DNA from 2 places in the Staphylococcus muscae genome. Region 2 is predicted to be linked to the other one. Evidence: riboswitches for the same ligand, from Rfam matches in the RefSeq annotation. Region 2 holds a riboswitch; the other holds the start of a gene.

Region 1 (16,644 bases), 260 kb from region 2:
ATTGAAACATCTTGACTCAAGTTCACTTTTTCCAATGGAATTAATTTCGTTTTATATCTTAACTTGTGATATAGGAAGAAGAATAAGAATACTGGAATCCCCATGTATGTGATAAAGAATCGTTTCGGATCAAATCCGCCACCTTGAATAAAGTCAACGTCTTGACCGATAATAACGATCACACATAGTACAAGTGCAAGTATTGGGCCGAATGGGAACCATTTTGCTTTATATTTCAGTTTAGATACATCATAGTTTTGTGCGTCAAATGCCTTACGGAAGCGATAGTGGCTAATCGCAATACCTAACCAAGCAATAAAGCCTGTCAAACCACTTGCGGCAACGATATATTCATAAGCGTTACCACTGACTTGTTCAACAATAAAGATAAGAATGACGACAAATGCAGTTGAAAGCATCGCTACCCATGGCGTTCCATCTCTATTTGTCTTGCTAAATGATTTCGCTGCCAAGCCATCACGACTCATTGAATAAAGCATACGTGTACTTGCATACATACCAGAGTTACCTGCTGATAATACAGATGTTAAGATGACTGCGTTCATGAATGATGCAGCGAATGCAAGACCCGCATTTTTAAACACAAGTGTGAATGGTGATGTTGCGATATCTTCTCCACCACCCATTAATGCTGGATGATTGTAAGGAATCAACATACCGATAATGAAGATGGCGAATACATAGAATAAAAGAATACGCCAGAATACTTGTTTGATCGCCTTTGGTACAGCGCGTTCAGGATTTTCTGATTCTCCTGCTGTAATCCCGACAATCTCAGTTCCTTGGAATGAGAAGCCGGCGATTAAGAATACACCGAATACGGCAAGTAAACTACCACCGAAACCGTCACCTAAAATAGGGCCCTCGCCTTGTGTAAATGTATCAAAGCCAACTGCTGTACCACCCATAATACCGAAGATGGTTAATAAACCTACGATAATAAAGACGATGACTGTTGCAACTTTGATAAATGCGAACCAGTATTCACTTTCACCATATACTTGGACTGAAAGTAAATTCAATCCAAAAATAATTGCCATGAAAACCAAACTCCATGCCCATGCTGGTAAAAATTGTAATGGCTCCCAATACTCGATAACATGTGCAGCAATTGTTACATCAGCTGCAACGGTAATAACCCAGTTGAACCAGTAGTTCCATCCTAAAGCAAATCCAAGTGACGGATCTACAAAGCGTGTTGCATATGTACTAAATGACCCTGTTACAGGCAAGTAAGTTGCCATTTCCCCTAATGATGTCATTAAGAAAAATACCATTAAACCGATAATCGCATAACCGAGTAATGCACCGAGCGGCCCAGCATCGTGTACTGCTCCTCCAGATGTCATAAAGAGACCTGTTCCGATGGCTCCACCGATGGCAATCATCGAGATATGACGATCTTTCAAATGACGTTGCACGCCATTCTCTGTTTGTAATTTTTCGTTACTCATGTTTCCTTCCTTTCTTTCACCTAGAGGTCAACCAAATGAACAAATCAATGACTTTACTCCTAGATAACGAAATAAAGGTTACATCACGTATGATGTAACCTTTACTTTATCTAAAACAAATAAGTAGCACATCACGTTTGTGACAGTCTAGCATCTTTCGACAACTAGCCCAACAAGTTATGTAGATGTTCATAACTCGCTTCGGCATTTTTACCTTTAACTTGTGCAACATACGCAACATCTCTGCTTCTGACAAGCGACTCATTAAAAATGCAACCTCTAACTAAATTGGATATTTATTTTTTGAATTACATATCAGTATACAGTATCAAACTGCACTCTGCAATGCTATCTTTGTTTTTTTAAACGAATTTCATCCACCAATTGCCATACAAAATCTTCTGCATCCATTGTTTCTTGGTCTTTTGAACCATATTGACGAACATTCACTTCATGATTTTCAACTTCTTTATCCCCTACAACAATTTGATATGGGATTTTTTTCATTTGCGCTTCACGGATTTTGTATCCCATTTTTTCATTACGATCATCAATATTCACACGGACACCTTGTGATTTTAATGTATCGTGAATTTGACGTGCATAATCATAATGGAGGTCAACATTAACTGGGATAATCTCAACTTGTTGTGGTGCTAACCATGTTGGGAATGCCCCTTTAGTTTCTTCTGTTAAGAAGGCTACAAAGCGTTCCATTGTAGAAACGACACCACGGTGGATAACAACTGGTTGATGGTGTTCACCGTCTTGACCAATATATGTTAATTCGAATTTTTTCGGTAATAAGAAGTCAAGTTGTGCTGTTGATAAAGTCTCTTCTTTGCCCATTGCTGTTTTTACTTGAACGTCTAATTTCGGTCCGTAGAAGGCCGCTTCACCAATTGCTTCTTCATACTCTAAACCAAACTCATCAACCGCTTCTTTTAACATTGTCTCAGCTTTATTCCACATATCATCGTCATCGAAGTATTTTTCTTTATCTTCAGGATCACGATAGCTCAAACGGAATTTGTAATCTTTGAAACCAAAATCTTCATAAACATTCAAGATCATTTCAACGACACGTTTAAACTCTTCCTTGATTTGGTCTGGACGTACGAAAATATGCGCATCGTTCAATGTCATACCACGTACACGTTGTAAACCAGATACCGCACCACTCGCTTCGTAACGATGCATTGTTCCTAACTCTGCAATACGAATTGGTAACTCACGGTATGAATGTGGTTTGTTTGCATATACCATCATATGATGCGGACAGTTCATTGGACGTAAAACCATTGCTTCATCGACATCTAATTGCATCGCCGGGAACATGTCATCTTGGTAGTGATCCCAGTGACCGGAAGTTTTATATAATTCAACGTTCGCTAAAACTGGTGTGTATACATGATCGTATCCAAGTGCAACTTCTTTATCGACAATATAACGCTCGATTTCACGACGGATTGTTGCACCATTTGGTAACCATAACGGTAATCCTGCCCCTACTAATTGATTGTTTGTAAAGAGCTCCATATCTTTACCGATACGGCGGTGATCACGTTCTTTGCGTTCTTCTAACATTTTCAAGTGTGCTTTCAACTCTTTTTTATCGAAGAAAGCTGTACCATAAATACGTTGCAACATCTTGTTGTTACTGTCACCACGCCAGTATGCACCTGCTGTTGATAAAAGTTTAAATTCTTTAATTTTTGCTGTTGATGGTACGTGAACCCCACGACATAGGTCAGTGAACTCACCTTGAGAATAGAGTGTCACGAGTTCGTCTTCAGGAATTGCATCAATCAATTCAAGTTTGTATGGATCTTCTTTGAAAAAGTCTTTTGCTTCTTCTCTTGAAACAACACGACGCTCAATTTTATGATTTTCATTCACAATTTGCGCCATTGTTTTTTCGATTTTTTCGAAGTCATCACTTGATACTTTTTCAGTCATATCGAAGTCATAGTAGAAACCACCATCAACGACAGGGCCAACACCGAACTTCACATCGCCATATAAACGCTTCAAAGCTTGTGCCATCAGATGAGCTGTTGAGTGTCTTAAAACTTCTAACGCTTCATCGCTTCCTGGTGTCACAATTTCAATCTCACCATCAACTTCAAGTGGACGTGTTAAATCAACCATTTCCCCATTATATTTACCTGCAACCGCCTTTTTACGCAACCCTGGACTGATTGATTGCGCAATATCCTCAGTTGTGATCCCTTTGTCAAACGCCTTGCTATTACCATCTGGAAAACGTACGTTAATTTGTGCCATATTCATCCTCCTAATTTCAAACATGTCAACAATCTCACTTACCCTTTATCTCATCCACAGGCGAATAAAATAAAAAGACCCCATCCCATCAAAGGGACGAGGTCTTCGCGATACCACCCTAAATTCGTCACACGTTGTGCAACATCTCTACATAAGATAACGGTCTTGAGCCGAGTATTCATTACAAATACTATTTATTTGAGGGAGTAACATGATGCCGTATTAACTGCACTCTCATCATCGGCAGCTTTCTGTGTAATACCAACACCCTATCATATCCTCTAATTCGTTAACATGATTCATTTATATCTATTATAACGCTATTTTGCATTTTTTCAACGGTTTCTATAATTTTCACCTTCTAATTTATACGGTTTTGCCAATGTCTTGATACGTTCCATGATACGTTGTGCTTTCGTCCACTCTACACCATTCTTCGTACGAGCAATATGAGCTTCCAACTCTTCAAAATTAAAATTAGAACTAAAGAAAGTCGGTAGTTCCTGAATCATGCGGTAGTGTAACACCGGACCCAACACTTCATCTCGAGCCCAAGGTGTCATATCTTCTGCACCGATATCATCCAATATAAGCACTTTTGCCGAGCGAATTTGTTCAATTCTTTTCGTAGTTGTGCCATCATTGAAACCATTTTTCAAAATTCGTATAAACTCAGGTACATATATAATTGTTGTGTGTACATGTTTTTCTTTCAGTTCATTTGCGATTGCTCCAAGAATAAATGATTTACCCGTACCAAGTGCACCGTATAAATAAAATCCCTTCACAGGCTTTTGGTTCACAATATCATCAATCAATGTCTTAAACTGCATTGCCAAATCTAAACGGTTACGACGATCCATATAAACATCTTCCAATTTGGCGTTCAATGTTTCTGGGTGCATATGGAATGATGTTATCATACTTTGTGCTAGGCGTTCTTCATCATGTCGTATCTTACATGGGCATGGTTTATAACGAATCTTAATACGCTGATTTTCCACATACAACTCAGGAATATGCCCTTTTACAAAGTTAGGACAGTTCTCAAATGTATGATTATCCGTATAATGCTTCTGTTGGTCCTTGTACTCTTGAAGAATGTTCAAATCATTTTCAATCATATCATTTGTTATTTCCGATTGATGTGCGTCCAAGAACGCCTTCACATCAGGATCATTAATCACTTGGCGTTTAATCTTCTCAATACGCTTTTGAATCGCATTATTCGACCCCATAATTTGATTAAATGATTTCATCATTCATCACCCGCCTTTCTACTTTGTTGTAATTCTTTCAAGAAAGCTTCCCGATCTCGCTCTAACACATCCAAATCTTCTTCTTTTGATTTGAATTCTTCTGGATGCGTCATCCAACGTGGTTTCTCTTCGTAAACAGTCCCTTTAGAATAGTTCTGACGTTGTGGCTGCTTTCTTTTTTCCTGTGCCTTTTCTTCATTGCGCTGAATTTCCATCGCTTTTTGATGTGCCGTTTTGGCATCCACGACACCGCTTTTTTTCCATGTAGATGCGACAGAATAGACGTATTTCTCTGGTAAGTTATTGTCGATCTTTTGCATAACATACTGCAGTAGGATATTGATAACACCAAAATTAAAACCTTCTCGCTCCATCAACTCTTCAATCATACGCTTCTGATATAATGGCGGTTCAGATCCACCGTATGATGTTAACATTACAACAGGGCTCGTATTATCCATTAAATGATACCAGTCTTCCCAACTTTCCACTGACACATCTTCATGTTCCACTCCTCCTTGATTCACCGTATCAGATGTTGCATTCATACGCTGAAGCTCCGGAAGCGTTTGTTGGTTGCCATTTAAGAAGTGTGTCTGTGCCTGTTTGCGTAAATCTATAATGGATAAAGTCTGATCACTATTTAGTGATTTTAAAATCAATGTCTTCATTTGGTCTGGCGCAATACGATATAACGTGGCGAGTTGAACAATCAATGTCTTAGTCGGTTCAGTTAGTATTTCTTTACTAATGTAATGCGTCTGCAACATATCTGCTAATAAGTCGAAGTCGAAAGAAACATCTGTCAAATCAACACCGTTGTATTCTGTTTCAGCTAGATGCTTCTCAGGCTGATAAAATGATTGCTTCGGCACTTTGAATACATCGGTAAACTTTTTCGTCACATCCACGTATCCTGTTGTATCAACTGTCTGTATAATAAAGTGCGATTTCAATTGATGATAACGTTGATTCCCTACGATTTGGTAAAAATAAATCGACAGCATTGGATCATTGAAAAATTCATCAGGGCTTGGTGGTGGCAATAACTCATAAATAAATTGTGTCGTCTCATCTGAATGACGGACGTATGTGCGCATAAGACCGATACCTTCTAATAAATCTGCATATTCTCTAAAACTCATCAAATTAATCTTCAACTCAGACATCACTGTATAGTGTGTCAGACCTTCTTCAGCGGATGACATACTGAATTGACTCAAAAAATGATAAATACCGACAGATTGCGCACCAATTAACGGCGTAAATAGGCGACTTAATATTTCATCGTGCAACGGCTGCAAGCGAAACTGTTGTATCACTTGAAAGCCATCGTGAGGACGAAGTGTGTTTGCATACATCGATAACGACATTATGATTCACTTCGCTTGTTGTCTTTTAAGATACCTTGCATCGATTCGAGCAATTGATCCACATCTTTGAATTCACGATATACTGATGCGAATCGCACATATGAAACTTGATCTACTTGCATTAATAAGTCCATCACATATTCACCGACATCACGTGACGACACCTCAGCAATACCTGATTCACGCAATTGCCATTCCACTTGATTCGTAATCTCTTCAAGCTGTTGAAAACGAACCGGTCGTTTCTCACATGAACGTACCAAACCGTTGATAATTTTCTCTCGATTAAATTGTTCTCTTGTCCCGTCTTTTTTAACGACGATCAGTGGACTCATTTCTATATGTTCAAAAGTTGTGAAACGCGTGCCACATTGGTCACATTCACGTCTTCTTCTAATCGCATTCGTATCTTCAGCATGTCTTGAGTCTACAACGCGAGATTGTGTATGGTTACATTTAGGACATTTCACGACTTCGTCACCTTCTCCAAAAGATTTTTGTTTCATTATACTATAAACCACCCGATAGCAAAAGCGACAGGAACAAATGGTATTTATAATGAATTTGCCAACGCTTATTCGTTTCTTCATATCGTGAAATAAAAAAGCTAAGACTTGAATCATCTATCCAAGTCTCAGCCTATAAGTAAATTGATTTCTTTATATTAATTATGCAATACCTTTTGCGATTAATTGTAATACTTCAACAACTCGGTTTGAGTAACCCCATTCGTTATCGTACCAAGCCAATACTTTCACTTTGTTGTCTCCCATGACAATTGTTGATGGTGCATCAATAATTGCTGAATGTGGGTTAGTCATAAAGTCGTCTGATACCAATGGTACGTCTACTGTTTCAACAATACCATCTAAGTCGTTTTGACGAAATACTTCATTCACTTGTTCTTTAGTCACTGATTGTTCTAAATCTACAACTAAGTCAACAAGTGACACATTTTTAGTTGGTACACGTAATGCCATACCGTGTAATTTACCTTCTAATTCAGGTAATACAAGTGCGAGTGCTTTTGCTGCACCAGTTGAAGTTGGAATAATACTTTCAAATGCTGCACGTGCACGACGTAAATCTTTATGAGGGTTGTCTAAGTTCTTTTGGTCATTTGTAACAGAGTGAACAGTTGTCATTAATCCATTCACAATACCAAATTCGTCATTTAAGATCTTAGCAACCGGTGCTAAGCAGTTAGTTGTGCAAGATGCATTACTGAAAATGTCATATTTTTCCACATCTAAGTCTTTATCGTTCACACCTTTAACAATTGTTTGAACGTCTCCACCTTTAGATGGGCCTGTTAAAATAACTTTTTTTGCGCCTGCTTTAATGTGCGCAATTGCTTTATCACCATGGTTGAATTTACCAGTTGCTTCAACTACAACATCAATTCCTAATTCTTTCCATGGTAAATTTTCTGGATTACGGTCTGATACCAGTTTGATCTCTTTTCCGTCAACTTTAATACCATTTTCTGTCGCTTCTACTGGCTTATTGAAAAGACCATGTGTTGTATCATACTTAATAAGATGAGCAATTGTTTCAGGTGGGTAACTTGCATTTAAAGCTACTACCTCAATATCCTCATTATTTAATGCAATACGTAATACCATACGGCCGATACGACCTAATCCATTAATCGCAATCTTTGTCGTCATGTTAAAAAGCACTCCTTAGAAATGTGTTATACTTATATTTAAGAGTATAACATAATTTAAAATAAATGAAACCGTTTTCTTTATTATTTTTATTTATAACCTATTATTTGATTGTTGAATAACTCATTTGTGGCCGAAAAAGGATGTTCACCTTTTGTGGTGGGATGGCATGAAATGCTATCCCGCCTTTTTTATGTTTTAAATCATTTGGATACAAAAAAAGCGCTCATGCCTCTATAATTTTAAGTGACTAAACAAAAAAATAAAGAGGAGACATGATGCGCCTATGTGTAATGATATATTAAAACTACTAAAAATAAAAGATGAAAATATTCAAGTTCTTAAGGTGGAAGAAGATGTAGAAGTGCGTGGTCGGCTTTCTACGGTTGTTTATGGAACACTTTCTTATACACCCAAAGCTTGTATGAAGTGTGGTTGTGTCAATGATGGGCAAATCCATAAGCATGGTAAACGCGTTTCGCGTTTAACACTATTAAAATCTCAAGAATCCAATGTTTATCTTAATTTAGCGAAAGAACGCTTTAAGTGTCTACATTGTTTAAAGACTTTTACGGCTCAAACAAACATTGTTGATAGTAACTGCTTTATTACCAACCGTGTGAAATTAGCGATTCAGGATAAACTCACACGTGTACAGTGTGAGATAGATATCGCTCATGATTGTAGTGTTTCACCGAGTACAGTTAAAAGATGTATTCATCAACTCTCACAATCATTAATAGTCAAACCTTCATCTGGATTGCCAAAACATATCTCCATAGATGAGTTTAAAAGCGTTAAGAACGTGACAACAGCGATGAGTTTTTTGTTTATAGATAATGAAACGAATCAGATTATTGATATCTTAGAAGATAGACGTATTCATAAACTCAAAGAGTACTTCTATCGCTTTGATCGACGTGAACGATTAGCTGTTAAAACTGTAACTGCTGATATGTATGAACCATACATCAACTTCATTCATGAAGTATTTCCAAATGCGATTTTGATCTTTGATCGCTTTCACATTGTTCAGCACCTTAATCGTGAATTAAATAAGCAACGTATTTCTGTAATGAATGCTTATCGCTATCGATCATCAACAGATTACACGAAAATGAAAAAGCACTGGAAACTCTTTCTTTCTGACAGGCAGGATATTAATAGTTATGAATACTTTTGGTCGAAGTCTTTCAAAACGTACACAACATCAAGAGATGTTTTAACATATCTACTAAGTCTTGATCAGCAGCTCTATGACACTTATATGTTAGTTCATCAACTTCGTGAAGCATTGAAACAATGTGACTGGTTACGTTTCAAAGAAACTTTAATGGGTGTCGAAAAGAAGCATGTATCACGTGGTGTTTGGCGTATCATTCGATTCTATAAGAAATACGAGTATGTCCTTTACTCAACAATCAAGTACCCGAAGTTTAACAATGGAGCGATTGAAGGTATCAATAATAAAATTAAGCTTATTAAACGTGTATCATATGGCTATCGCAACTTTAATAACTTTAAAGCGAGAATACTCATCATTTTTAAGCTGTATCAACGTTCTAAAAAGCAAGGGCTATTAAACTGTGTTGCATAAAGATTACCTAGTAATCACAACTTAACATGTCACAAACACTCATATAACTGTATAGTGTAAAATCATTTCTAATACGAGACGCCTAAGGCAACAAGCCGAACTGAAAATCCATTTTGGCTTCACTTATTCAATAAAGCCAAAATTAGTTGAAGTGAGGCGCCTTGGCAAGTGAGTATTAAAGAAATGATAGTACTCAAAAAGCGTACAATTAATGAATAACTGTACGCTTAAATGAATGTAATGATTACTACGTGTTATGATTAAGTTAAATATAAAATTAGTTACTTTAAATTATCTGCCCACCACAAAAAATGGACTTCCCCGAAAAAAGCACATGGAACTCCTATGTGAATTCCATGTGCTTTTCATCTTTATTCTTCTGTATTTGTATAAGGTTCAATATAGCCCTTTTCAATTAAGAGCTTTTCAACATTTTGTTTTAACTCTAACGTCGTATCAAGGTTATCGATTACGACATCTGCCATTCTACTTTTTTTGTCGATAGAGATTTGGCTATATACACGTGCCTTTGCATCTTCAATCGATAAATCATTTCGTGCCATGAGTCGATCGACTTGAATCGGCTCCGAAGCATACACAAGCCACACTTCATCTACGGTATCTTCCAGTTTATTTTCATATAACAATGGGATATCCATAATAACGTTGTGACCTTCAGCTAAATAGCGCTCTTTTTCCGCTTCCATCAGTTCACGTACAATTGGATGAACAATCGCATTTAATTTTTCACGTAAGCCGCTATCATAAAATATTTGTTCACCTACATACTGACGATTCATCTCGCCTGACTCAGTGATTGCTTCTTCTCCAAACGCTTCACGCACTTGTTCCAAGCCTTTTGACCCTTTTTCTACCGCTTTTCGTGATGCGATATCTGCATCTACAATTTTAAAGCCGTGCGCTGATAACAATTGTGCGACTGTTGATTTTCCAGTCGCAATTCCTCCTGTTAATCCTATCACTTTTGGCATAATTTCCCTCTTTCTAACATTGACAATGCTCACAGTAGTGGGTATTTCTACCACCAATGATGGCAGTAACAATGTCATTCCCACAATTAGAACATGTTTTTTGCTTATATACTTTTAAATTATTTTGCATCGTTCCTCGTTGACCATCTGCATGGACATAATCCGAGATACTTGTTCCACCATTCTCTATACCCATTTTTAGCACCTTTACAACACTTTGAAACACTTTTTGTCGCTGTGCAATTGATAATGTACCAGCAATCGTATGCGGGTTGATTCTCGCATCAAAGAGCGCCTCACAGGCATAAATATTACCACAACCTGCAATCACACGATGTTCCAAGATCATTTGTTTAATCGGCATTTTTTGAAATTTTTTATGCGAAAACTGGCTAAGATAATGTGCTTCTGCTTCATCAGTAAATGGTTCGGGCGCAATCTCTATAATTGATGGATATTCCGATAGTTGTGCTACATTTCGTATTTCACCGAACCGTCGAATATCTGAATAAATCAATTTCAACCCATTATCCAAATGGAAAATCACATGCCAGTGCTTTCGATAATTTGGTATGACAATATCTTCAACATCTTGTGCCACGAAGAAGCCACCAGCCATACCGAGATGAGAGATCAGTATTCGTTCACCTGCATCATATTTCAATATAAATAATATATATTTGCTACGACGTGTCACACTTTGAATTGTATAGCCAATACTGTGTGTTTTAAATGCATCCAATGAAATACCTTTAATAATTGTTTCTTTTCCTACATCTTTTCCAGCAATGACTTTATCTGAAAATGTCACATCAATAATTTGTTGACCTGTTACATATGGTTCAATACCACGTTTCACATGCTCAACTTCTGGTAATTCTGGCATCGTTCAACCAACTTTCTTTCTATTTTGCGTCGTACCATGTCGGTCCATATTCAGACTCAACACTTAATGGGACATCTAATTCTAAAGCATTCACCATAATGTCTTCAACGAATTGACTGAAACGTTCAACTTCGTCTTTTGGTACTTCAAAGATTAACTCATCGTGTACTTGTAATAACAATTCTGCTTTAAAGTCTGTTACTTGAACAGCTTCATGAAAATCAACCATTGCTTTTTTAATAATATCAGCGGCACTTCCTTGAATCGGCGAGTTCATAGCTGTTCGCTCTGCAAAACCACGTTTATTAAAGTTTCGACTTGTAATATCTGGAATATAACGACGACGATGTAACAATGTTTCTACATAGCCTTGTTGTTTCGCATCTTGAACAATTGTTTCCATGTACGTTTTGACACCAGGAAAATGTGCGAGATAATCATCAATGAATTGTTGAGCTTCTTTACGTGTGATACCCAAACTTTGGCTTAGACCATAGTCACTAATACCATAGACAATACCAAAGTTAACGGCTTTCGCTTGACGACGCATTAAAGATGTCACTTCGTCTGCTTCAACATTAAATACTTTCATCGCTGTTGTCGTATGGACATCTTCATTATTAATAAATGCTTTTTGTAAAGTAGGGTCACCGGTAATATGTGCCAATACACGCAGTTCGATTTGTGAGTAGTCAGCTGCTAAGATAACATAATCTTCATGAGATGACTTGAAAGCTTTACGGATTTGACGCCCTTCTTCCAAACGAATTGGGATGTTTTGTAAATTGGGATCAACAGATGACAGACGGCCAGTTTGTGCAAGCGTTTGATTAAAACGTGTATGAATACGCTTGTCATCCCATATTACTTTTTGTAAACCTTCAACATACGTGGACTGTAACTTAGACAATGTACGATATGTGAGGATATTTTCAATAATTGGATGTTGTCCATGCAATTTTTCTAGCACATCAACAGCAGTTGAATAACCCGTTTTTGTTTTTTTGATGACTGGTAATTCCAGTTTCTCAAAAAGAATGACTCCAAGTTGTTTCGGTGAGTTAAGATTGAATGTTTCACCTGCTTGTTCATGAATGTTCTCAATCAATTGATCTAAGCGTTGTTGTATGTCCGATTCCATCACTTGGAGGGTTTCTCTATCTGTATAAATACCAGTGAACTCCATTTCACTTAATATGCGAGCCAATGGTAATTCAAGTTCAGTTAATAAATCTAATTGTTGATGCGATTCCAGTGTTTCTGTCATTTCTGGTTTTGAGATTGCGATGGCATCCAATATAGAAGCGATATGTGCATTGAGTACAGAATCTTCTGGCACCTTATATGACTTCCCTTTTCCATATATCGTCACATCTTCTTGAACATGTGTATTTTTAAAGCGCGACACCACAGAATGCACATCATCTATTGTTTGTGACGGATCAATCAAGTAACTCGCTAACATTGCATCAAACGTAACGTTTTGCAAATCAATACCTAATCGTTTCATTGCAGTATATAACTTTTTCGCATCATATGTGATGATCGATGTATTGACGTTTGATAACCAGTTAATTGCAGGTTGATGAGCCGTTAGATCTTCTATTGAAGACACCACATACTGAACACCATCATAAATACCGAACTTTAATAAGTCGTCTTTCAAATAGTTAGCCCCTGCAACCTCTATGTGCACAGTTGCTTCGTCCAACTGTTCAAAATCAATCGTTCTAAGATCTGTCGATATTTCAAATGTCTTCGATGGTGCTTCTTCAGAAGGTATACTATCCACTTCATCTAACATCTGACGAAATTCTAATTCTTTAAATAAAGCAATTTTTTCTGTCTCATCATATGATTCTGGTAAACGTGTATCAGCCAGTGACACTTCGATAGGACTTTCACGATGGATTGTTGCGAGCTTCTTACTCATGAGTGCATCTTCTTTACTCGCTAATAACTTTTCTTTTAACTTTTTGCCTGATACCGCATCAATATCTTCGTATACTGCTTCCACAGAACCAAATTGATTGAGCAATTTGATCGCTGTTTTTTCTCCAACACCTGCAACACCCGGAATATTATCTGACGCATCGCCCATAAGCCCTTTCATGTCGATGATTTGTTTCGGCTCTAACCCTTGATATTTTTCCGCAATAAATGCAGGTGTGTAATGATCAACGTCTGTAACCCCTTTTTTCGTATAGTAAATGGTTACGTTATCCGATGCCAATTGCGTTAAATCTCGGTCACCGCTAATAATAATGGTTTCCATACCTGCTTCATCTGCTTCACGACTGAGCGTGCCAATAATATCGTCTGCTTCATAGTTGTCTAATTCATATGTTTTAATGGCATACGTCGACAACAATTGTCGTATATAAGGGAATTGCTCACTTAATTCCGTCGGTGTTTTTTGACGGCCACCTTTATATTCAGCATAATCTGCATGTCTAAACGTTGTTTTCCCAGCATCGAATGCAACGAGAAAATGCGTCGGTTGTTCTTCTTTAAGCACTTTTTCTAAAAGCCGAACGAATCCATAAATCGCATTTGTATGAATACCTGCTTTATTTTGTAATAATGGCAAAGCATAAAAAGCTCGAAAGCTTAAACTATTACCATCGATTAGTATCAGTTTATCCACAGTCTTACCTCCAAGAATAGTAGTGCTTTTATTTTATCATAGAATACGATGAAACCCTATTACACAACGTTGTGATTCAGTGTATACAAAAAGCTGGCAACTCATGAAATAACATGTTCATGAATTGCCAGCCCTACATTACTTACCTTTGATTTGATTCGGTAACACAACTCTAAACATCGAGCCTTGTCCTTCTTCAGATTCAACTTCTATTTTCCCTTGATAAGCTTCTACAATATGTTTCGTAATAGATAAACCTAATCCTGTACCACCAGAATCACGACTTCTCGCTTTGTCTACTCTATAAAAACGTTCAAAAATGCGGTATTTCTCATTGTGATGAATGCCAATCCCTTCATCAATCACTTCAATAACATGCTGTTGCACATCATTATAAACACGCAATGTTACCTTTTTATTTTTAGGTGAATAATTCACTGCATTGGTCATTAAATTGACAATGACTTGTGTGAGTTTATCTTCATCTGCCATCACATAAATATGAGGGGCAATTTTGTCGACAAGTGTAATCTGCTTCGTATCAGCAATTGGTTGAATCATAGACAAACTATCACGTGCGACTTGTGACAAATCAATGCGATGTTTTTCCAACGTTGGGTTTTGTTCAATCTTTGATAGATTCAGCAAATCTTCAACAAGTGATTGTATACGGTTCGATTCTTTCAAAATAATATCTAAAAACATTTCTAACGAATCAGCGTCATTCTTCGCACCATCAATCAGCGTTTCTGCAAAACCTCTAATAGATGTAATCGGCGTTCTCAATTCATGAGATACATTCGCAACGAAATCTTTACGTAAATTTTCAAGTTTTTTCAATGCAGTGATATCATGTAACACGATCACCATACCTTGAAGCCGCTTCTTTTTTCGCGTTAGGATTGGGACGCAAGCCGCATCAAAAAATTTCTGATGAATATCATTCAAATGAAGTTCAATTTGTTGATAGATTCCCTTTTCAACTTTAAATCCTTCAACGATTAGCTTTTTCAAATCCATATCTAATACATCTTCGTAATGACGTTGTTCGACATTCTCTCCATTATGAAACATATCAATATATGTTTTATTTGCAACGACTACTTCACCTTTTTTATCAATCATCAAAATAGCACTTGGAATATTTTCTAAAGTCGTTAGCAATCGATTTCGTTGCATTTTTTGTGCATGATTCAGCTTCTCCAATCGACGTGCTAACACATTGATAGCATGATACAGCTCTTTTGTCTCTTTTACATTGCTTTCAGGAATACGAATATGGTAGTTCCCTTCTGATAATAGAGAGGCAGCGTATGAGACTTCATTGATTGGCTTAATGTATGTGCGGTGGATATAACGAACAATAAAATAGATAAAACCAAGCGTCAGCATACCGATAAAAATTAAATATTTCCAAAATGTCATTTGTAATTCTGTTACGATATCGGAATGACCACGTATTAATAAAATCCGGTCATTCTCTTTCTTTCCATATGTATAGATACCAGACTTTTTGTCCCATTCATAAATCGCAGACTGTCTTCCAAGCTTCTCTACCAATGCCGATTTTTCTTTATCAAGTGATGGATATGTCTGTGAATGACTTCGCTTTTCTTGATCACCCTCGATTAACAATGTATTAGCATGCATCTGTTTCGCAAGTTGTTCAGCATGAATATCACTTTTTTCTTGATAGGCAGCGAGTAGCAGTTGTGCAGATTGACTCGCTCTTAACTGCTGATCATCCATTGTATTTGTATAAATACTATTATGAACAAAAAATCCAAGTATAAGAAAACTTACAACAATCAACGTTGTAAGTAGTAGTAATAATTTATGATAGAATTTAATCATTTATTTCTCTCGCTCCAGTTTATAACCGAGACCACGCACTGTTTTGATTAACTGTGGTTTCTTAGGATTCTCTTCTAATTTATCTCGCAAATGACTGATATGAACATCGACAATTCGTGAATCACCTGCAAATTCATAATTCCATACAGAATTCAACATATGCTCACGAGTAATCACACGGCCTTGTCGCTCAATCAAGTACAATAACAACTCGAATTCTTTCGGTGTAAGCTCTACAAGTTCTCCATCTCGATATACTTCAAAAAACTCAGGACGAATACGTAACGAACCGATGTAAATGTCGTCGTTTTCTTGTTGCCATTCTGCTGATGTTACACGACGTAATATAGCTTTCACACGTGCCACCACTTCACGTGGTGAAAAAGGTTTTGTCATGTAATCATCTGCGCCGAGTTCCAAACCTAATACACGATCAAAAGCATCATCCTTAGCTGTAAGCATTAATATTGGCACAGAATTTTTATTTGTACGAATCGTTTTACAAACTTCTATGCCATCTTTTTTTGGCAACATGATATCTAACACAATAATATCTGGTTTGACTGTATCAACCATTTCAAGTGCTTCTTCACCATCTTGTGCCA
Region 2 (16,644 bases):
TCGATTTAGATGCAGAAAGTTTACTCGGTTTTAAAACAATTAAAACTTCAGAAAATGGTCACCAAGAAATTGTTTTTATTGATGGTCCAGTCATCAAAGCAATGCGTGAAGGACATATTTTATATATTGATGAAATTAACATGGCAAAACCTGAAACATTGCCTATTTTAAATGGTGTGCTTGACTATCGCCGCCAATTGACAAATCCATTTACAGGCGAAGTTATCAAAGCTGCACCTGGCTTCAAAGTTATTGCAGCAATCAACGAAGGTTACGTTGGGACATTACCAATGAACGAAGCATTAAAAAACCGTTTTGTTGTCATCAATGTCGAATACATCGATGGTGATACATTGCATCAAGTCATTAAAGCACAAAGTTTATTACAAGATGATGCGTTAATCGATCAAATTATTAAGTTTAATGAAGATTTACGTACGATGACCCAACAAGGTCAACTTTCAGAAGAAGCTGCGAGTATTCGTGCTCTCATCGATATGAGTGACCTTGCAACTGTCATGCCAATTGAACGTGCAATTCAACGTACAATTATTGATAAGTTAGAAGATGAGCGTGAACAACAAGCTGTGCAGAATGCCGTAGAACTGAACTTTTAGAGGGTGATACAAATGAGCGATCGCTTTATTCTATTTAACGATGAACAACTTGATGCGATGAAGGTCATGATGCTACAAGACCTTTCTCGATTACTATTAAAAAATAAAGATACACAAGTAAAAATACACAAATTCCCGTATTATGATGCCATTAATAATGAAGTCATTTGCAGTTCGTTTTGGTCACATCGTCCAGAATATATCGAACATACAGGATTAAAAACAGATATTTTATTAGCAACATATAGTTACTTTAATATGACGCCAAAAATTGTCAATGAAGTGATTTTGAATGAAGAAAGTTTTAATCATCCAAAACTTTATCGTCAGCTATTCAAATTGATAGAAGAAATGCGTATTCTCAACCTCATTGTTAGCGAGCGTCCCCGTACAGAAAAATTGATAAATGTACGTCGTCAAATGCGTTTACAATACTGTGAAACACAAATTAACTTCTATCAAACAAAAACGATGTATACAGATTTGTTCTTTTTGAATTTGGAACGATCACTTTTGAGTGAGAACTTTTTTGAAGTACCTGATATTCATCCTGAAATTAATCCTATTTTGGAAAGAATGTATCAATACTTACCTGATTTCTTTAATATCCGCACGAGTGAAGAAGCTATGTACTTAACTCAGCGTATTATGTTCCAAGTAGACGACTGGTTGAAAGATGACATGTTGAATGAATACTATCATATACCACGTCATGTGTATAAAGCACTTGAAGGATTGACGCTAGATGATATTAAGAGAATGGATGCAGCTCAGACTGACGGTCAAACAGATGAAAAAGAAGACGTTGAAACAGAAGAAATTGACTCTAAGTCTACAGATTCTGATACTGCTGGTGGCGCATACTTAGAAACTGAGTTGCATGAAGGGGAAAGCAGTGAAGCCTTAAGTGACAATGATACTGCACGTGAAGGCGACAGTTCAGACGATATGACAGAGATGTTATCCAAGAAGGGGAAAGGCTCTCAAGATACTCTTGAAAATGAAGAAGGAGGCACTCAAGGTGCTTCAAATAACTTGTTAGGATTAACAGGGATCAATGCCAATGTTCGAATTGAATGGAACGTTCCGACAATTCTACCCGAGTATATTGAAGCATATCGTCAAGTGCAAACAGACGTTCAATATGAGACGAAAGACTTGATACAAATTATTAAAAAAACGATTGATCGTGAATTTCAAGATGTCCGCACAAATCTTACAAAAGGCCGTTTACAACGAAACCTTGTAAATTGGTTTGTCGACGATCAATATAAACTGTTTTATAAGAAAGCGGATCAAAGTCAAACATTTGATGCGACTTTCACTTTATTGATTGATGCATCAGCAAGTATGCACGATAAAATGGATGAGACAATTAAGGGAGTTGTTTTATTCCATGAAACATTGAAAGCTCTAAATGTTCGCCATGAAATCCTTGCATTTACAGAAGATGCTTTTGATTCAGATGAAGATGATCAACCAAATATCATTGATGAAATCATCAATTACCATCAGTCTATTTATCACGCAGATGCACCAAGAATAATGTCATTAACACCACAAGATGATAATAGGGATGGTGTTGCAATTCGTGTTGCCAGTGAACGACTGCTTACCCGTTCAGAAAAGCAAAAATTTCTTATCGTATTTTCTGACGGTGAACCGTCTGCATTCAATTATGCACAAGATGGTATCTTAGACACTTATGAAGCAGTAGAAATGTCACGTAAACTAGGTATTGAGATTTTCAACGTCTTTTTAAGTCAAGAGTCAATCACTGAAGCAATCGAACAAACAGTACACAATATTTATGGACCGTTCGCAATATTTGTTGAAGGTGTCCAACATTTGCCTAGTCAATTATCACCACTTCTTAAAAAATTGTTACTTAAGTCTTTTTAATAAAAATGGGCTATTTATTAGACAAAAAACAACATCTTAAATTTTAGTGTTTTGTATTAACTACCATTTTATTATTAAAATGCTTTCATATTAAAACAAGAAAAAGGGGTAAAAACAATGATTATGTGATATTTTTAACATAATTAAGTTTTTATCCCTTTAAAACTTTAGAGTATTTCAAAATGCTTTTAAAATTTTCAGAAATCTTATAGACGAATGAAATTTATTGTGATAAAATGAGTCATAAATTTAAAAAGGAAGGTTTAGGAGTAAGTAAAATGAACAAAAATACACTAGTTATTGGTTTTATGTTATTTGCAATATTTTTCGGGGCAGGTAACTTGATTTTTCCACCTAGCTTAGGTTTAGCAAGTGGTCAATATTTTTGGCCGTCGATTATTGCCTTTGTCGTCACTGGTATTGGTTTACCTTTACTAGGTGTTGTTGTCGGTGCACTTGACAAAGAAGGGTACATCGGAGCAATTAATAAAATTCATCCTGCATTCTCAGTAGTGTTCTTAGTTGTTATTTACTTAACAATTGGACCATTATTTGCTATTCCACGTACAGCTTCAACATCTTTTGAGATGACAGTGACACCAATCATTAACTCAAGTAGCGCTATTTGGTTATTTGTTTTCTCAGTGATTTACTTCTTAGTTGTACTATACTTATGTTTCAACCCTGGTAAGATTGTAGACCGTATCGGTGCAATTTTAACACCATTATTACTAATCACAATCCTTGCGATGATCGTAAAAGGTTTCATCGACTTTGGTGGTAATCCAAATGCGATGGCTGATCCAGAAGTATACAAATCAAATATCTCTGGTTTCTCAAAAGGATTTACTGAAGGTTACTTAACAATGGATGCGATTGCAGCTATCGCTTTCTCTATGATTGTTGTAAATGCAGTAAAAGCAACTGGTATTAAAACAGCTGATCAAATCTTCAAACAAACTGCAATGGCAGGCCTTATTGCAACAGCAGCACTTGCTTTTATCTACATTTCATTAGGCTTTATCGGTAACCACATGGTTATTAGTGAAGAAACGATGAAACATTTGACTGAGAACAATCAAAACATTGGTGCTTATCAGTTAATTACAATTGCAGCGACTGGTTATGGTGCTTTTGGTAAATATTTACTTGGTATTATCGTAGCACTTGCTTGTTTGACAACAGCTTGTGGTTTAGTTGTATCAGTAAGTGAATACTTCCACAGTATCTTACCGAAATTATCATACAAAACATACGTTGTAATTTTCACTTTAATCAGTTTTGTATTATCTAACTTAGGATTGAACTCAGTGATTCAATTATCAATCCCAGTACTATTAATTATTTATCCAGTTGCCATCACAACTGTTTTCTTAATTCTAATCGCACGCTTCGTTCCAACGCGTCGAATTACACAACAAATTACAGTGGCAGTGGTTTCATTAGTATCAATTTTAAGTGTGCTCAACTCAAAAGGTTGGCTGAAATTATCATTTATCGATCAATTACCACTTCATGACTATTCATTAGAATGGTTCCCAATTGCAGTCATTACATTATTGATTAGTTATGTCATTGGTGCTTTCGTGAAATCATCAAATATCATTGTCTATGAAAAAGAATAAACTTGAAAGGTCTCGTCAAAAGTGGCGAGACCTTTTTTATGCGTATAACAGAACAGAGCACACAACCATAAACGGTTGTGCGCTCTGTTCTGTCATATATTATTGAAAGTCATTTCTTTGATCTTTTGCTGTCAATAAACGTGATCGTAAATCTTGTTCTAGTTGTTTTAAATCTTGCTCAGCTTGTTGGCGTTTCTGACGGCCATCTGCTTGAATCTGTAATGTTTCTTCAATCGTTTGAATAATATTATCTTGAGTCGTTTTCAACGTATCGATATCTACAATACCACGTTCGTTCTCTTCCGCAGTGACACGTGCATTTTGACGTAACATTTCAGAGTTACGAATTAACATTTCATTTGTTGTATCAGTCACTTGTTTTTGCGCTGTTACAGCTTTATTTTGACGATTTAAAGTAAGTGCAATCGCCATTTGATTTTTCCATAATGGAATACTCGTTAAAATTGAACTTTGAATCTTTTCTGCAAGTGCTTGGTTAATATTTTGAATCATACGAATCTGTGGAGCAGATTGTAATGTAATTTGACGTGATAACTGAAGGTCATAAATACGCTTCTCTAACCGATCAATGAACTGTTCCATGTCTGCAACTTCTTGTACGGCCATCTGATTGTCAGAAGTTCTTGCTTTCTCACGCAATTGTGGCAATACATTTTGTGTCAGATCTTCTCTTTTACGCTCAGCTGCTGCAATATATAAGTTCAATACATCATAATAATCTTTATTTTGTTGATATAAGCCATCTAGTAAGCGAACATCTTTTACTAATTCTGACTTATTCTTGTCTAATTCAACAGAGATTCGATCCACTTGTGCACTCACTGACTGCATACGTGAGAACACTTGTTGCATTGATGCTTTAGATCTTTTGAAAACTTTCTTCAAAAAACCCTCTTCTTTTTGTGATAAATCTTCAGGATCAATCTCTCTCAACTTTTTCATCAAGCTTTCAAGTGTATCACCAATCGGCCCAATATCTTTTGATTGAATATTATCTAACATCTGGTGCGAAAAACTTGATAAATGCGACTGTGCATTCGAGCCAAACTTCATTAAACTATCATTATTCAACGGTTCAATTTCTTTTACCAACTGGTTAATCTTCTGTTGATCTTGTTCTGAAAATTGAGACACTGTTGCTTCATTTTGTCCTTCTGTGGCAAGTGTCACTTCCTGTGCATGGGTATCTTGTTCAAACGAGTTGAAATATTGATCTAACGGATGACTCGTTGTTGTTTGTGTTTTATTGTTTTGTGTCATTAGCATGCTCCTTGTTTTTTTCATTTAAGTATAATTTAGATAATCTCATTTCAGTATCTAATTGATTGTAACGTGGTTCATTGACACGTTTGAGATCAGCAATTAATGTACGTTTAATCTCTTCTAATGTAATGCGTGTTTGATACAATGCCTGTTGATCTGCTGCAGATTTCATCGGCATTTTAGATAAGTGCGTGTAATTTTCTATTAAATTAAGTGCATGATCGATATGCGAATAATAAAAACTTTCAATTTGATAAAATTGATTTGGTTTTTGACGTACAATTTGATTAATTGTTCTTGCCAAACGATATATATCGTTTACTAATTTAAAATCTTGAATAGATCGCACGTTGATAAATGACTTGAAGATGCGTTTCACTTTACCTTGTGCAACATTCATTTGGTGATGAATATACCGATAATCTTTTCGTGACAACCCAAGCTCATTTAAATAATTTTTAGATGACAATCGCTGTGTAGGGACATAACCTAGCACAAATCCAGCGCCACCAATCAACAGATCAAAAATCCATTGAATATCTAATCCAATCGTACTCGCAATGAATGATACTGTTGCAACTGGAATGCCTACAACAACACCTAATATACGCGATAAATTATATCTCATTATGACAACTTCCTTTATCCCAATACTTTAAATTTCTCTTCATGTGGTACAATATTCATTGCTTCAATATGATGATGTGTCACCGATGAAGCAGGGGACGCGCCATTAACCACTGCCTGTACAAAAGCTTTGAGATTTTCACTTTCACCCTGTGCAATAACTTCAACGTAATCATTTACATTTTGTACAGTTCCTGTCACATGATATTTTAATGCAAGGCGTTCTGTAAAATAACGAAATCCAACACCTTGTACACGGCCATGAACACTGATTAAATAACGTTTCATTTTGTATCACCTCTTTCTTTAATTATACGTATTTTTTCGGGAAAAGACTAACAATTAAGAATCATATTTCATTTGGAGTAAACAATCTTTCATTGTACAATAATAAATTCGATGCATAGGGAGAAATGTTAAAAATTGTTACTCACTCATGTCATAATCTATATACAAAGTTGAATAACTTGATTTTTATGTTTAAAAGTCTTAAGTTGTTGTGGTAGGGATCATCATAATCTCTGAATATAATCACATGATTTTCTCTTAATCATATAACCCGAATTCGTCAGTACAAATGGGAGGGACATCTTTATGTGGGAACTCACAAAAATACGTGCAGACTATGAAGGCTGGTGGCTTTTTGATGACTGGCCAGAACATATTATTGAACGACAATGTTTTTATACGTACGAAGCTTTTTTAGAAGCATACACATCAACAATTAAACAAGCAAAACAAAATTATTGTAATCATATTGTTGGCAAACATAATATATATGCATTCTACAATAATTGTGATATGAACTATTGTGAAGATTGTGGAGAAGATCTCCAAATATTTTATAGTTTTATTGTATTAAAAGATAAAGAAATTTATTTAAATCTTCCATTAATAAACTGATTAAAATTTTTAATTTCTGTATTGCAAATACGATTACCTTACTTTATAATAGTATGTAAGCAATTGCATTATTCCATATTGCAAAGAATATTGATGTTAAATGGAGTATTTTTTGTAATATGCGAATAGCGCATATTGAATTTTAGTCTTGGAGGTTTCACATATTATGAAACAAGGTACAGTTAAATGGTTTAACGCTGAAAAAGGTTTTGGTTTTATCGAAGTTGAAGGAGAAAACGACGTATTCGTACACTTCTCAGCTATTAACCAAGAAGGTTACAAATCATTAGAAGAAGGTCAAGCAGTTGAATTTGAAGTAGTTGAAGGCGACCGCGGCCCACAAGCTGCAAACGTTGTTAAACTATAATAAATAGATGCAATGTTGACTTAACAAAAAGACGCGTACATTCAATGTACGCGTCTTTTTGCTGTCTTGGTGTCTAAACTAAGTGTAAATAAATAAATCAAATAAATTATTGTTCAACATAGAGTTATGTGCTCAAAGAAATACATATATTGTCAGCTTTGACACGCTATGAATAAAGCTATTTACAAACCCACTTATACCATTATTCACTAAAAACTCCCCATTCATTTAAAAAGGCGAGACAGCTTTTGCTATCCCACCATAAATTTTTTATTTTACGTCATTGATAATGAGCTGTCTTAATGACTGACGTTTAATCACTTCACGTGCTTTACCGTTTGCCACAAAAAATACAGCTGGTTTTTGAATTTGGTTGTAGTTCGATGCCATACTGTAATGATAGGCACCCGTTGATAGTACCGCCAAATAATCACCACGTGCTACACTTGAAGGAAGTGATGCCTCATGTATTAAAATATCACCCGATTCACATAGCTTTCCAGCTAATGTTACCACTTGATCTGCCGCTTCATTACGGTTTACAAGCAATACTTTATATTTGGCATCATACAGTGCTGTACGAATATGATCACTCATCCCACCATCAATAGAGATATATTTGTTTACCGTAGGGATGTCTTTTATCGTACCGACTTCATATAATGTTACGCCCGCTTCAGCCACAATCGAACGGCCCGGTTCAATACTTAATGTTGGAATTGGATAGTCAAGTTCACGACATTTTTGTTTCACTGCTTGGACGATTTCTGTAATACCTTGCTCAATATCAAATGATTGATCACCTTCAACATATTCTACACTGAATCCGCCACCTAGGTTCAGTAATTCAATTTCTAGCGCATGATGATCAAGCCATTCTAATACCATTTTAGCTGTTTCAATCATACCTGTGGTTTCTTCAATTTGAGATCCGATATGAAAATGAATGCCCTTTAAATGTAAGTGATGACTTTGTTGAATCAGTTCAACAGCTTGTTCTGCTAGTCCGTGTTTTAGTGACAAGCCGAATTTACTTTTTTCTTGACCTGTTTGAATGAATTCGTGTGTATGCGCTTCAACACCTGGATTTACACGAATTAAAACATCTACCGTATCTGTCGCATAAGTGTCCAAAACAGCAATTTCATCTAACGAATCGACTACAAAGTAACCGATACCTTGAGAAAGGGCATATTGAATTTCTTGTTTTGTTTTATTGTTGCCGTGAAAATGAATACGTTTCGGGTCATATCCCGCTTCAATTGCCGTATAAAGTTCACCTTCAGATACGACATCTAAGTCAAAATCTTCTTCTTCTACGAGTTTAATCATCTGAATACATGTAAATGCCTTCGACGCATATGATAATACATAGCCGATATCATTATGTTGAAATGCTTTATGATAGCGTCTCATTTGTTCACGAATTTGATTTTCATCGTACACAATCGTTGGTGTACCGTAACTTTGGGCAATTGTTTTTAGGCTTGTCCCATCAATAGTAAGCTCTCCAGATTTATTATAAGTCACTGTCATTTATTGATACTCCTTTGTTAAAGAATCAAGGTTGAGTGCACTCAATTGTTCAGAATTTGCACCAACCCCTTTGAATGTATAATCATCTATTCTTAAATCTTCATTATAAAGTGTCACAACATCTTGTGGCTGCACATTATCATCTATCTCCACAAACATATGACTCATCATGAGTGCACGAATAGGGTAGCGTTTTTGATGAATTAACACATCATGTTGTGCACGAGTCCGCAAGACACCATCACCGTACCCGATATCAACAACAGCAAGCTTTGTATTATCTTTCTCTGCTGTATATGCAAAGCTGTATCCACAATGTTGACCTGCTTGAACTGTACGAACTTGTATGACATTTGCTTGTACAGTAAGTGCCTGTGATATAGACGTTCGAGAAAGTGATGAGTAGGGGCGTGACCCATATAAAGCGATACCCACTCTTGCATGTGTGTGATGTGAAAATATTTGTCCTTCACGCATAAAACTCGCACTATTTTGTGCATGAATCATCTCAAATTGATAACCTTGTTTCAGTAGTGTATCCACAATTTCAATCCAAGCAGCTCGCTCGTCTTCATAATCTGAAACATCAAATTCATCTGCATAACCAAAGTGTGTCCATAATCCGGTGATAATCATTTTAGATTTTGTGTTTGCTTGATGATCTTCAAGTACTTCTAACATCTCATCAAGTGTTTTAAAACCAGAACGATGTAATAAATTTTCATATTCTAAATGGACTTTTACACCTGATAATGCTGCTTTATTTTCATAGTAAAAAGAGAGAGAAGGCAACGTCATATGGATATCATACTTTCGTAGTGTCTCAAAATCACGTGATGGATTCATTAAAAATATCGTTGCAGTAGGAGATAATTGTCGAATTTTTACCGCTTCACTCAATGATGTTGTACTGAAACAACGAATACCTGCTTCCCAAAATTGTTCAACTGCAAAGGACAAACCATAATTGTAGGCATTATTTTTCACAACAGCCATTAACGGTTGACCATTTTTTACTTGTTGGACATTTTTTTGAAAGATTTCACTGTCTACACGCCATATCGCTGTCATTCTATCACCTCGCCATAATTAAATAATAGACGTTCATAATAATCTGCGACACGAATAAGTATTTGTTCATTAAAGTTCAGTTTTGACGTATGTAAACCGTGTACAAATCCTTGTTCTTCATTTCTCGTTCCTACAAAAACAAAATAAGATGGAGCGATTTGTTGATAAAAACTAAAATCTTCACCAAATAAGTATGGCGTTTTAGGTTCAATTACTTGTAAGTGATGATGTGTTAAACTTTCCACAACGTATTTTTTTAAGTCTGGTTCATTGATAGTTGGTGGATAGCCTTCTTCAAATTTCACTTCACAGGTTACATTAAATAAAAGTTTGATACTTTGCGCAATTTTTTGCATCTGCTGTTGTACTTGTTGCAAATCATCCATGTCATATGTTCGAATTGTTCCTTCTAAATAGCCATTACTAGGTACGGTATTGATCGCTTCTCCTGCATGAAAACGACCGATATGAACAATATTGCGTTGTAAACCATTAAGATGATATTGTTGAATTTGTGATAATTGTGTTAACAAGTGTTGCATCGCTTCTCCCGTCGAGTGACCTTGTTCCTTGTTCGCTACATGGCTTGATTGACCTTCTAAATAGAAACGATACTCCGTTGCACTTGCTGTGATTTCTTCGTCACGTACAACCACTGACCCTTCATCAACAAACGGCATGATATGCACGCCATAAATAGCATCAATATGATATGCATCAAGTGCGCCTGTTTTAATTAATAAGTTTGCACCACCACCGGATTCTTCTGCTGATTGGAAAATAAAAACAACATTGTGAGGAAGGTTGCCAGCATCATAGAGCGCTTTACATCTTTTCACATGTAACATTAGCGCCGTTGTATGACCATCATGACCACAAGCATGCATAACATGATCTATTTCACTGCGAAACGAAATCTCATTTTCTTCATCAATTGGAAGGGCATCAATATCCGCTCGAAATGCGATTGTCTTATTAGAATTCCCTTCTAAAAAGGCAACCACTCCCGTTTCTAATGGTCTTTCAAAAGGGACTGCTTCTGATTTTAAAAACTCGACAATATACTCAGTCGTTTTATATTCTTGCAAACTTAATTCAGGGTGCATATGTAAATATCGTCGATGTTGTGTGACAAACTCTAACTCACTCATTTTACTCACTCCTTGATATTTAAACAAAAGAAGTGGGGCACAAAGCTTTTGACTTTTGTCCTCCCACTTCGATCATTGTCTACTACACAGTACATGCTTTGTTAAGAAAAGCTATGAATCTATTTCATCACATACACTTTATTCGTCCAGTTTGCGCAATGCAGCAACAATTTCACGTTTTGTATCTGCCACATCACTCGCTTGTTTAATAACCTTTGCAGGTGTCCCCGCAACAACAGCGCCTGCTGGTACATCTTGAGTCACAATGGCACCTGCAGCAACGATTGCACCTTCACCAACACGAACACCTTCTAATACGACAGCATTCGCACCGATAAGAACATTGTCTTCAATAACAACCGGTGCAGCACTTGGTGGCTCAATAACACCTGCTAGCACAGCACCTGCACCAACGTGTACATTTTTACCTGTCGTTGCACGGCCACCTAATGTCGCATTCATATCAACCATTGTACCTTCACCAACGATGGCACCAATATTGATTGTGGCACCCATCATCACAACTGCACCGTCGCCAATAACAGCATGTTCACGGATAAATGCACCTGGTTCAATACGTGCATTCGTATTCACTAAGTTTTTCAATGGAATGGCTGAATTACGGCGATCCATTTCAATTTCTAATTCTGTAATTGCTGATTGATTCGCTTCATAAAATACTTGCCAATCGCTCGCTTCACAGAAAATCACTTTAGAATCATCTGAGCCAAACACTTTAAATTGCTCTGGAAATGCTACATTTGCAAAATTTCCGTTCGCATATACTTTAAGTGGGGTAGATTTTTTCGCATCACTAATATATTGAATAATTTCTTCAGCAGTAAAATTTTTAACCATGTTTACTTACACTCCTTATAAATTGTCAAATGTATAATATCCTGGTGATTTATGAACAAGCTTCTCAGCTGCTTTTAATGCACCATTCGCAAATATATCTTTAGATTGTGCGCTATGTGAAAGGGTAATTGTCTCATCAACACCAGCAAACAATACATCATGTTCTCCAACAATGGTACCTCCACGTAAAGAATGAATACCGATTTCATTTTTCTCACGTTTTTCTGTAAGCTGACTTCTATCATACACTGGTTGTACGTTATCACGGAGTTGTTCGATGACATCATAAAGCTTAACCAATGTACCACTTGGCGCATCTACCTTTTGATTATGATGTGCTTCTGTTAACTCAATATCATACTGTTCAAGTAACGGGACAGCCACTTCTAATAACTTTGTAAGAACATGCACACCATAACTCATATTTGCACTGAAAAAGACCGACATTTTTTCAGAAAGTGATTGCAATTTTGTTGTAATCGTATCTTTTTCACCTGTCGTCGCAATCACTAATGGGAGATGAAACGACTGCTCAAGCAACGGTAATAATAAGTTGGGATGTGAGAAGTCAATTGCAACATCCGCTTCAGTTGCTTCACTTATTTCATTAACGATAGGGTAGGGGATATCTTCATGTTGTCGATTTGGAATGACTGCTACAATTTTATGACCTGCCGATTCTGCAAGACGCGCAACACGCTGATTCATCGCTCCGTATCCAATTAATAATATATTCATGCTTGAACCTCCGCTTGAAATTTATCGAATGCTGCTTTTAATGTTACTTGTTCAGCATCATTTAAAACAACTAATGGTAGACGCACTTCATATTGGCCAAAACCTTTTAATGATGCTAAGTATTTAACAGGAATAGGGTTAATATCTACTGACATTGCTTCGAGTAGTTCACCAATTGGTTCAAAGTTTTTCTCACGATTATCTGCATCTGTATACACACGTTGAAATGCAGCTGGAATCACATTTGCAGCGACTGAAATAAGTCCGTTACCACCTTCATCAAAATACTTAACAATATTGTCGTCATTTCCACTGTATAATGCAAATTCTGAAGTATCAATGCGTGATTGAACATCTGCTAAATAATCAAAATCATTTGTTGCATCTTTTAAAGCAACGATGTATGGATTTTGGCTTAAACGCTCCAAAGTCTCCGGTTCAATCGTACTATTTGTTCTAGATGGTACATTATATAAAACAACGGGTAATTCAACTGCATTTGCAATTGTTTCAAAGTGTGCAATTAAACCACGTTGGCTTGTTTTTAAATAGTAGGGTGTAATCAACATAATGGCGTCTGCCCCTAGCTCTTTCGCACGTAATGATGCTTCCAATGAACGTTGCGTATTATTCGTACCTGTTCCTACGATCACTGGTACACGTCCACTATTTTCATCAATAACTGTTTGGATAATTTGATCTTTTTCATCTTCTGTCAATGTCGGGTTTTCTGCCGTTGTCCCATTTACAATTAATGATTGAATACCGTTATCGATTAAAAAATTTACTTGTCTACGAATCGCATTAAAATCTACGCTGTTATGATTAAAAGGGGTAATTAATGCTACACCAGTCCCTTCAAAAATATGAGTCATAACTTTATTCTCCTTTCAATTCTAGAACCTGTTCTAACACCTGTACTGCGTTCAATGCTGCACCTTTCAATAAGTTATCTGAAGTCACCCAAATATGGAATGTATTGTCTAATGAGTCATCTTTACGAATACGTCCAACAAACACTTCATCACGTCCTGTTGAATGAATAGCAAGTGGATATTCGTTATCTGCTGGATTATCTACAAGCACGACACGAGGGTCTTTATCAAATAATGCTTGGATTTCTGCAACCGTTGCTGGTCGATCTAGTGTTACATTAATATGCACACTGTGGCTATCCTGTACAGGCACACGTACACATGTTGCAGTAACATTCAGTGTTGGTTCGTTTAAGATTTTTTTCGTTTCATCGATCATTTTTTGTTCTTCTTTTGTATAACCGTCTTCTAAAAAGATATCAATATGTGGTAAGACATTATTATAGATTGGATGTGGATATGCTTTTGGTTCTGCACCATGCGCACCATCTTCTAAATCCTTTTTACCTTGCATACCTGAACCTGATACAGCTTGATATGTTGTATAAGCAACACGCTTCAAGCCAAATGCTTCTTGTAATGGTTTTAAAGGTACGACTGATTGAATTGTTGAACAGTTTGGATTGGCGATAATGCCACGAGTAAATGTTGGCTGATTTACTTCTGGAACGACTAAGTCCACATCTTCAGCCATGCGCCATTGACTTGAATTATCAATGATAATCGCTCCGTGTTGTTCAAAGAGTGGGGCGAACTGTGCACTTGTTGCACCACCTGCACTCATTAATACATAATCGAAGTTGCCATCCGTCGCTTCTTCAGTAAGTTCTTGTACCACGTACGTTTTACCTTGGAACTCAACTTCTTTTCCTGCTGAGCGTTTTGATGAAAATAATACAAGCTCATCAAACTGAATGCCTTTACGATCAATTGTTTCCAAAATTTTAGAACCTACTAAACCTGTTGCACCTGCGACTGCTAATTTTACCATGTCATTCACTCCATCTTCTTTAGTAATTGTTTTTAAATTAATTCATTTCTTATAATTCAGAAAATAAACGCTACTTCTAATGATAGAATCCACATTTATATTCTTTCCGATGAACGATTGATTTATCGTCATTTAAATCGACCTCCTCACAAAAGGGGAGTCACGTGATATATAAAAAAGCAAGTTCGGTGTGCGAACTTGCTTACTCTATATACAAGTGATGCACTCCATTATCTCTAGAATAATGACAGATTCTTAGCTCTTAACCTGTGAATCCAATAAACAGATTCTGCAATCTCTGTTTACTTCGGCATCGCACCCTTTGGATATAAATTGTTTGCAGACAAATTCATTATATCTACTCATGATTGATGCGCCTCATCAATAATTATTAAATTAATATGTCTCATATTATACATACTGAAATACTACCTGTAAACACTAAATGCTTAATTTTTTAAATTCACAGATAATTTCTTCTTCAAAAATAAAAGGAGTGGGGGCTATGATGGATTCATCACAACCATATCCCACTCCATTTGTTTGATACGACTATTTAGATTTCAAAATACCTTTTTCTTCTAAATAACTTTCGTATGGTACTTCTTTAGATAATCCAGTAGGGACATCTAAGTCGATGACACGATTTGCAATGGTATTAATAAATTCAAAGTCATGTGACGTAAAGATAATAGAACCTTTAAATGATTTCAGACCTTCATTGACTGAAGTAATACTTTCAAGGTCTAAGTGGTTTGTTGGTTCGTCTAAAAGTAGTACATTAGCACTTGATAACATCATTTTACTTAACATACAACGTACTTTTTCTCCACCTGATAATACGCTTGCTTTTTTCTTAACTTCTTCACCGCTGAAGAGCATACGACCTAAGAAACCACGTAAAAATGTTTCTGTTTGTTCATCTTCTGGTGCGTATTGACGTAACCAATCAACAAGGTTCATATCCACACCTTCAAAATAGGCTGAGTTATCTTTAGGGAAGTAACTTTGAGATGTCGTTACACCCCATTTAACAGTACCTTCGTCAGGTTCTAATTCGCCCGCAAGAATTTTCAACAATGTTGTTTTTGCAATCTCGCTGCTACCCATCAACACGGCTTTATCATTTGGATTCATCGTAAATGAAACGTTATCCAGTACTTTTTCACCATCTACAGTTTTTGAAATACCTTCAACAAATAATAAGTCATTTCCAATTTCACGCTCAGGAGAGAACTTCACAAACGGGTAACGACGTGAAGATGGTTGAATATCATCTAATTCAATTTTCTCTAATTGCTTTTTACGGCTTGTTGCTTGTTTAGACTTAGAAGCATTAGCAGAGAAACGCGCAATAAATTCTTGTAACTCTTTAATTTTATCTTCTTTTTTCTTATTTTGTTCTTGTGCCATTTTTTGTGCAAGCTGACTTGATTGATACCAGAAATCGTAGTTACCAACATAGATTTTAATTTTACCAAAATCTAAGTCAGCAATATGTGTACATACATTGTTTAAGAAGTGACGGTCATGGGATACAACAATCACTGTATTATCAAAGTTGATTAAGAAATCTTCTAACCAGCTAATCGCTTGGATATCTAAACCATTGGTAGGCTCATCCAGTAATAGAACGTCTGGAGAACCGAATAAACTTTGTGCTAATAAAACCTTCACTTTTTGATTGTTTTCTAATTCTGACATTTGTTTGTCATGTAAGCTTGTATCGATACCTAAACCAGATAATAAAGTCGCTGCATCTGATTCAGCATTCCAACCATCCATCTCTGCAAACTCTCCCTCAAGTTCCGCAGCACGAATTCCATCTTCATCACTGAAGTCCGGCTTCATATAAATGGCATCTTTTTCTTGCATCACTTCATATAAGCGTTCATGACCTTTAATCACGACATCAAGTACACGGACATCTTCATAAGCAAAGTGGTCCTGCTTTAATACAGCAAGGCGTTCATCTTTTCCTAATGATACATGTCCTGTTTGAGAATCAAGTTCTCCTGATAAAATCTTTAAAAATGTTGACTTACCAGCGCCATTTGCACCGATTAAGCCATAACAGTTGCCTGGTGTGAATTTAATAT

Evidence for each region. A riboswitch is a leader RNA that binds a small molecule or an ion and turns the genes downstream of it on or off. The one in region 2 is predicted to bind lysine.
Region 1: another riboswitch for lysine. It lies ahead of C7J88_RS01600 (amino acid permease); the one in region 2 lies ahead of C7J88_RS02945 (aspartate-semialdehyde dehydrogenase).

Annotation. Positions count from the first base shown of each region.
Region 1 covers NZ_CP027848.1:330,015-346,658, reverse strand. Annotated here, with positions in the region: gene C7J88_RS01600 (amino acid permease) at 1-1,475, opposite strand, end outside; lysine riboswitch at 1,592-1,765, opposite strand; gene thrS (threonine--tRNA ligase) at 1,824-3,761, opposite strand; gene dnaI (primosomal protein DnaI) at 4,097-5,020, opposite strand; gene dnaB (replicative helicase loading/DNA remodeling protein DnaB) at 5,020-6,393, opposite strand; gene nrdR (transcriptional regulator NrdR) at 6,393-6,863, opposite strand; gene C7J88_RS01575 (glyceraldehyde-3-phosphate dehydrogenase) at 7,062-8,063, opposite strand; gene C7J88_RS01570 (ISL3 family transposase) at 8,350-9,660, shown strand; gene coaE (dephospho-CoA kinase) at 10,032-10,652, opposite strand; gene mutM (bifunctional DNA-formamidopyrimidine glycosylase/DNA-(apurinic or apyrimidinic site) lyase) at 10,666-11,538, opposite strand; gene polA (DNA polymerase I) at 11,558-14,185, opposite strand; gene pnpS (two-component system histidine kinase PnpS) at 14,324-16,039, opposite strand; gene C7J88_RS01545 (response regulator transcription factor) at 16,040-16,644, opposite strand, start outside.
Region 2 covers NZ_CP027848.1:594,721-611,364, forward strand. Annotated here, with positions in the region: gene C7J88_RS02875 (ATP-binding protein) at 1-617, shown strand, start outside; gene C7J88_RS02880 (vWA domain-containing protein) at 630-2,519, shown strand; gene brnQ3 (branched-chain amino acid-like transporter carrier protein BrnQ3) at 2,798-4,144, shown strand; gene C7J88_RS02890 (toxic anion resistance protein) at 4,244-5,425, opposite strand; gene C7J88_RS02895 (5-bromo-4-chloroindolyl phosphate hydrolysis family protein) at 5,409-6,056, opposite strand; gene C7J88_RS02900 (acylphosphatase) at 6,071-6,343, opposite strand; gene msaA (regulatory protein MsaA) at 6,650-6,958, shown strand; gene cspA (cold shock protein CspA) at 7,125-7,325, shown strand; gene lysA (diaminopimelate decarboxylase) at 7,596-8,861, opposite strand; gene alr (alanine racemase) at 8,862-9,932, opposite strand; gene C7J88_RS02925 (M20 metallopeptidase family protein) at 9,929-11,083, opposite strand; gene dapD (2,3,4,5-tetrahydropyridine-2,6-dicarboxylate N-acetyltransferase) at 11,222-11,941, opposite strand; gene dapB (4-hydroxy-tetrahydrodipicolinate reductase) at 11,957-12,679, opposite strand; gene dapA (4-hydroxy-tetrahydrodipicolinate synthase) at 12,676-13,554, opposite strand; gene C7J88_RS02945 (aspartate-semialdehyde dehydrogenase) at 13,559-14,545, opposite strand; lysine riboswitch at 14,758-14,935, opposite strand; gene C7J88_RS02950 (ABC-F family ATP-binding cassette domain-containing protein) at 15,098-16,644, opposite strand, start outside.